One region of the Rhizobium sp. BK591 genome, then DNA from elsewhere that is predicted to be linked to it. Evidence: riboswitches for the same ligand, from Rfam matches in the RefSeq annotation. Region 1 holds a riboswitch; the other holds the start of a gene.
The links. Region 1 has a riboswitch for FMN ahead of FHX10_RS03495 (6,7-dimethyl-8-ribityllumazine synthase). Riboswitches for the same ligand answer to the same signal wherever they lie in the genome.
Positions count from the first base shown of each region.

Region 2: another riboswitch for FMN. It lies ahead of FHX10_RS14480 (DMT family transporter); the one in region 1 lies ahead of FHX10_RS03495 (6,7-dimethyl-8-ribityllumazine synthase).

Region 1 covers NZ_JACIAZ010000001.1:734,482-737,883, reverse strand. Annotated here, with positions in the region: gene FHX10_RS03510 (hypothetical protein) at 1-168, shown strand, start outside; gene FHX10_RS03505 (GCG_CRPN prefix-to-repeats domain-containing protein) at 387-695, opposite strand; gene FHX10_RS03500 (SRPBCC domain-containing protein) at 881-1,327, opposite strand; FMN riboswitch at 1,587-1,729, shown strand; gene FHX10_RS03495 (6,7-dimethyl-8-ribityllumazine synthase) at 1,808-2,242, shown strand; gene FHX10_RS03490 (VOC family protein) at 2,525-3,214, shown strand; gene FHX10_RS03485 (cytochrome b) at 3,355-3,402, opposite strand, start outside.
Region 2 covers NZ_JACIAZ010000003.1:293,664-297,065, forward strand. Annotated here, with positions in the region: gene lon (endopeptidase La) at 1-1,210, shown strand, start outside; gene hupB (DNA-binding protein HupB) at 1,417-1,692, shown strand; FMN riboswitch at 1,832-2,090, shown strand; gene FHX10_RS14480 (DMT family transporter) at 2,185-3,084, shown strand; gene FHX10_RS14485 (esterase-like activity of phytase family protein) at 3,180-3,402, shown strand, end outside.

The DNA.
Region 1 (3,402 bases):
ACGTCGATCCTCCGGCGATGGTGCGAAAGATATCAGGTCGAGCTGACGGCGGAGGAGAGCAGCCGTAAGGCGAAGGAACTCGTCGAATGGTTCGAATTCGGCGTCAAGGATCCTGTCGAGCTTGAAGAACTGATCGACGGCAAGTACTGGCTCGTCAGCAGTATTTGACCATATCGGACAAATGCAGAGAACGCTGCCTGTCAGCGTCGGCGAAGCCGTTTCATCAGAAAAGGCCGGGCGAAAATCGCTCCGGCCTTCGTCCATCTCGATCTCATGCATGTCGCCCAAAAGTGCGCAGCGGTTTTGGGACAACGACATGCATAAATCAAAGACTTAAAGCGCGTCGCATGATTCCGGTTTGACGCGACGCGCTTTAAGCGAGACGTTTAGTCATCATCCCGCCAACGACGGTCGCGATCCCAGCGCCTCTCATGGCGCCAGCGCGGGCCATCCCAATCCCGGTGACGCCGCTCCCAGCCCCAGCGGGGCGGACCACCGTAGAAAGCGACCGGCGGCGGGCGGCGCCAGTTTCGCCGGCATTCGCCCCAGCGGGTCAGGTGCCAGCCGCGACCGCAGGCATAGTCGACCTTCGTCACATTGCTCTGCACATTGATTGTTCCAATCGGCATCGCCTCAGCTGTACCGATAGAGAGGCTGCCGGCAAGCAAGGCAGCCGCGATAGAAAGTGCCTTCATCGAGAACTCCATTTCAATCCAGCCGCAATCACTTTAGGAGCGCCAAATTGAACTGGAGATGAACTGCGCGTTCATGTTTGCGGGAGCAAAAGAAGCGCTTTCGGACAGCCGATCGCAGCGCCGGCCGGCAGTATTCCCCGATGCGGCAAACGCTTCCGGGCACCCTGCTGCCGGCGCAAAACCGTTCATGTCCTGCCGTAAAAAGGATCGGGACCCGGATCACGCCCGGCGGCAACATCGGTCAGCCGTCCGAGATAGTGGGCCCAGCCTTCCTCATGGCCGGCGCATTGGTCGGCGCTGGGCAGGCCGCTATGGGTGAGCCGCAGCAGCGTTCCGCCGCCCTGCTCGATGAGGTCGATCTCGACCAGGCTCGATCCCGGCGGCACCACTTCGCTGCCGTCCCAGCCGAAACTGTAGGCAAGGCGATGAACCGGTACCACCTCGCGAAACGAGCCGCGCGCAAAGCGGGCGCCGGTGACATTGACGAGATAGAGCCCGCCCGGTTGCGGCTCGACCTGCGCCTCCGTTCCCATCCAGCGCAGGATCTTCTCCGGATCGGTCATCAGCGCGAACACCGCAGCCGGCGGCGCCGCGATATGCGCCTCGCGGTGAACGACGAAAGATTCTGGCATCACTCCCTCCCATGGTGGCTGTCGCCTGCCCCGCCTCGGGCGAAGACGGCGTATCCTGTTCCGTCATGTTGTTCCGACGTGGATGTCCTCACCCGAGCATGTAGGCGCAAGCCCATCCTCAGCAAGAGGCATCGGCTGTTCGCCATCGACGGAGAAACGAAACCGCCACTTTGCGAGCCTTGATCCGCATCGACAGATTCATCGATCACGAAAGCATTTCCGACCTATTGCCAGCCCGCCGCCTTCCCCCTATTGTCGCCGCCGTTCTCAGGGCGGGGTGAAAGTCCCTACCGGCGGTATGCAGTTTCGATTGCGAGCCCGCGAGCGCCTTCTTAGGAAGGGTCAGCAGATCAGGTGAGATGCCTGAGCCGACGGTCATAGTCCGGATGAAAGAGAACGTACGTTCCTGCCGCCCTTGCGGCTGTCGGGAACGTTCGTGATCGCCTTGGGTGATGTGTCTGTTCGCCAAAGGAGATTACCATGACACCCACCCGCTACGCCTTCGTCAAAGCCAGCTGGCACGCCGACATCGTCGACCGCGCCCTTGATGGCTTCTATCAGCTCGTTCCGGCCGAGCAGGTCGATGTGTTCGATGTTCCCGGCGCATTCGAGATGCCGCTGCTGTCGCGCGATCTCGCCGCAACCGGGCGCTATGGCGCCGTCATTGCCGCCGCCTTCGTCGTCGACGGCGGCATTTACCGCCACGAATTCGTCGCGCAGGCCGTCGTCGATGGGCTGATGCGCGCCGGCATGGATACCGGCGTGCCGGTGCTGTCGGTTTCGCTGACGCCGCATCAGTATCAGGAAACCGAACACCACAAGCAGATCTACCGTGCGCACTTCATCGAAAAAGGGCGCGAGGCAGCAAAGGCAGCCCTGACGATCGGCAAAACCCGCGCAGCTCTCGCCGCGTAGTGGGATCCATCTTCCCGAACGCGGCTCGATGAGCCGCAACACAAGAGCGAAGACGGCGGGAACAAACCCGCCGCCTCACCGGATCGACTGACCTTGCCACCCCGCGGGTCGGAAACGACACGTCCGCGGATCGGAGCAACAGGCCTTGTGTCGCAGCGGAATCCGCCAATACCGGCCAAATCCGACAGAATAATTGATTCGACGGCCCGACCGCGCTGTGGTCCACTGACCGCTGACATGTATCGCCATTCTTAACGCATCCCAAACCCCATGGAGCTGAAGATGAGCAATGCACTGCGCAGCGAAACCCCCATGCAAACCCCAAAATCACAGCCTGTCGACACCAAGCTCGAGGTGGTCGTCATCCCCGTTTCCGATGTCGACCGCGCCAAACGTTTTTACGACGGCTTGGGTTGGCGGCTCGACGCCGACTTTGCAAATGACGCCGATTTCCGTGTGATCCAGTTTACCCCGCCCGGCTCCGGCTGCGCGATCATCTTCGGCAAGAATGTCACTGCCGCAGCCCCGGGTTCCGCCCAGGGACTCTACCTGGTCGTCTCCGATATCGAGGCTGCCCGTCGCGATCTGATCGCCCGCGGCGTCGAGGTCAGCGACGTGTTTCATGACGCTGCCGGCGTCTATGCCGGCAGGGACGAGCCCTATCTGTTCGGGCGGCTGCGCATCGCCGGCCGCGATCCCGAACATCGCAGCTACCGCTCCTTCGCCTCGTTCAAGGATCCGGACGGCAACGGCTGGCTGTTCCAGGAAGTCACCACGCGGCTGCCCGGACGCATCGACGCCGACGAAACGAAATTCACGACTTCCACCGAGCTTGCGGCAGCACTGCGCCGCGCGGCAACCGCCCACGGCGAACACGAGAAGCGAAACGGCGGCAAGCACGACGAAGGCTGGCCGGACTGGTACGCCGAATACATGGTCAGCGAACAGGCCGGCAAGCAGTTGCCGCTATAGGCACGGGCTCCAGCGTCATCGCAGACGGCAACATCGTTTGACAAGCGTCTCGGCACGCATCGCGCCGAGACGTTTTATCGTGTCTGCCTTCCTCGTAGCGGCTCTCGGTTCAGACACCCTCGCCGCCTCGTCAGCCGACCTCAGCCGCCATACCACATCCGCCGCAGCAGGTGATCGCCGCGGACGAG
Region 2 (3,402 bases), on a different contig from region 1:
GATGCCCGGCAAGGTCATTCAGTCGATGAAGAAGGCGAAGAAGTCCAACCCGCTCTTCCTGCTCGACGAGATCGACAAGATGGGCATGGACTTCCGCGGTGATCCGTCCTCGGCTCTGCTCGAAGTGCTCGATCCGGCGCAGAACTCGACCTTTATGGACCACTACCTGGAAGTCGAATACGACCTGTCGGACGTGATGTTCATCACGACGGCGAATACGCTGAACATTCCAGCACCCCTGATGGACCGCATGGAAATCATCCGTATCGCCGGCTACACCGAGGATGAAAAGCGCGAGATCGCCAAGCGGCACCTGCTGCCGAAGGCCATCAAGGAACATGCGTTGCAGCCGGAGGAATTCTCGGTCAGCGACGACGCCCTGATGGCGATCAGCCAGCAGTACACCCGCGAAGCCGGTGTCCGCAGCTTCGAACGCGAATTGATGAAGCTCGCCCGCAAGGCGGTCACCGAGATCATCAAGGGCAAGACGAAGTCCGTTCACGTGACGGCCGCCAACATCTCCGACTATCTGGGCGTCCCGCGCTTCCGCCATGGCGAAGCCGAGGGCGAGGATCAGGTCGGCGTCGTGACCGGTCTTGCCTGGACGGAGGTCGGCGGCGAGCTGCTGACCATCGAAGGTGTGATGATGCCGGGCAAGGGCCGCATGACGGTCACCGGCAATCTGAAGGACGTCATGAAGGAATCGATCTCGGCAGCGGCCTCCTATGTCCGCTCGCGCGCCGTCGATTTCGGCATCGAGCCGCCGCGCTTCGACAAGAGCGACATCCACGTGCACGTGCCGGAAGGCGCGACACCGAAGGACGGCCCCTCGGCCGGCGTCGCCATGGCAACCGCGATCGTCTCGATCATGACCGGTATCCCGGTGAGCAGGCATGTGGCCATGACCGGTGAAATCACCCTTCGCGGCCGTGTGCTGCCGATCGGCGGTCTCAAGGAAAAGCTGCTCGCAGCGCTTCGCGGCGGCATCAAGAAGGTGCTGATTCCGGAGGAAAACGCCAAGGACCTGGCGGAGATTCCGGATAATGTGAAGAACAACATGGAGATCATCCCGGTATCCCGCATGGGCGAGGTGATCAAGCATGCGCTGATCCGGCGGCCGGAGCCGATCGAATGGGACGGCACGGTGGAAACGCCCGTCATCGCAACGGTCGAAGGCCTCGATGAGACGGGCGCAACCATAGCGCATTGAGTGGCCTGTGCCACATTTATGCCCCATTGGGACAAAACACGCAAAAAGGCTGGCGGAAACGCCAGCCTTTTTTGTGAAAACGTCATGTAGACGCTTGCTTTTCCTTGATTTGCAGGGCTTTTGGGTTTCCGGCGGGCCTGATGAAACCTATTCTGCGCCTAGCTTACATTTGAGTCGTTTCATACCATTTAGAAAGGGGTGGAAACATGAACAAGAATGAACTCGTGTCCGCAGTAGCCGAAAAGGCAGGACTGACGAAGTCTGACGCGGCTTCCGCTGTTGACGCGGTTTTCGACGTTGTCCAGGCTGAACTCAAGAACAAGGGCGACATCCGCCTCGCGGGTTTCGGCAGCTTCACCGTTTCTCATCGCGCTGCAACGAAGGGCCGTAACCCGTCCACGGGCGCTGAAGTCGACATTCCGGCTCGCAACGTGCCGAAATTCACGCCCGGCAAGGGCCTGAAGGACGCCGTCAACGGCTGATCTGAGATTATCCGCCAACCGGAAACGAGACCGGTTGTGCAGGATTTGAGAGGGGTTCGGCTTGCCGGACCCCTTTTGCTTTGCCGGACCTTTTTGCTTTGGTTGATCTTGCCGCCGCGCGGGCTTTGATCTACGACATTTCTGTTCTCAGGGCGGGGTGAAACTCCCCACCGGCGGTAAGGGTTTACAGCGCCGCGCGTCTTTTCAGACGCGCAAAGGACGCTGTAGCATTTTAAGTTGCTGCATAATTTTTCCCTTAAATCGGTTCCGATTTAAGGAAATTATCCAGTAGGCTCAAGCCCGCGAGCGCCTTCTCTCATGTCGAAGCGGGGGAGGGGTCAGCAGATCCGGTGCGATTCCGGAGCCGACGGTTAAAGTCCGGATGGAAGAGAATGAGTGTCGGCTGTGCGAAGGGCAGGGGTCTGCCCCGTGTCGCTTGGTCGTGGCTCATGCGTCCTGATTTATGTTGGTCCCTGGTTTCGGATGAGAGACATGAATCAGACTTCCCTAGCCGCAGAGCCGTCTCGCGCCGTTGTCGGCGCCCTCTGGATGGTCCTTGCCGGCATTGCTTTTTCGCTTCTCAACGTCGTCACCCAATGGCTGACGATGAAGCTTGCCTTCCCCTCGGCCCCGGCCGCCTTCTGGCAATATGGCTTCGCTTTCCTGTTCTCGCTGCCCTTCCTTCGCAGGCTCGGCCTTGCGGCGATGCGCACGCGCTATCCCTGGCGTCACCTGGCGCGCGTCGCACTTGCCGCGCTCGGCGTCGAGGCCTGGATCGCCGGCCTTGCTTCGGTGCCGATCTGGCAGGCGATCGCATTGGTGATGACCTCACCCTTCTTCATCATTCTGGGCGCCCGGCTTTTCCTTGGCGAGCGCGTCGGCCCGGCCCGCTGGGCGGCGACCGCGGCCGGTTTCACCGGAGCGATGATCATTCTGCAGCCCTGGTCGGACGGTTTTGGCTGGGCGGCTCTCCTGCCCGTGCTCTCGGCGCTATTATGGGGCGCCTCGTCGCTGATCACCAAGAGCCTGACGGGCATCGAACGACCGGAGACGATCACCGTCTGGCTGCTCGTGCTGCTGACGCCGATCAATGGCGGGCTGGCGCTCGCGGCAGGCTTTGCCGTGCCGACCGGGGCGACCCTTGCCCTGTTCCTGCTGGCGGGGCTTTTGACCGCGGCAGCCCAGTATTTCCTCACTCTTGCCTATGCCGCAGCCGATGCCGCCTATGTCCAGCCTTTCGACGATCTGAAGCTGCCGTTGAACGTGCTGGCCGGTTGGCTGTTCTTCGGTTATGCGCCGGCGGGTTATCTCTGGTTGGGAGCGGCTCTGATCCTCTCCGCGTCGCTTTTCATCATGCGAAACGAGATGCGCAGGGAGCGCAAACCCGCCTGAGGTGATCCGGCGAAAAATGCCGCCTCTGTCATGCCTCTGTCATGCCGCTCCCGCAGAAAACTCATGTTTCGAATATTCGACACATGGGGGATTTCATGACCATTTCATCGCGCAAGGCAGCGCTTGCTGCCGTGCTTCTCGCATCCGTCGCCTTTCCGGCCGCGGCCGAACCAGTTTTCAACCGCATCGCTTCCTTCCCGGTCGCCCAGAACCTGCCTGATGACAAGGACAAGCTGTCGGTCAGCTCCGCCGAAATCATCACTGCGACCGACGACGGCAACACGCTGATCTATAGCGACAGCCCGCTCGGCGCGATCG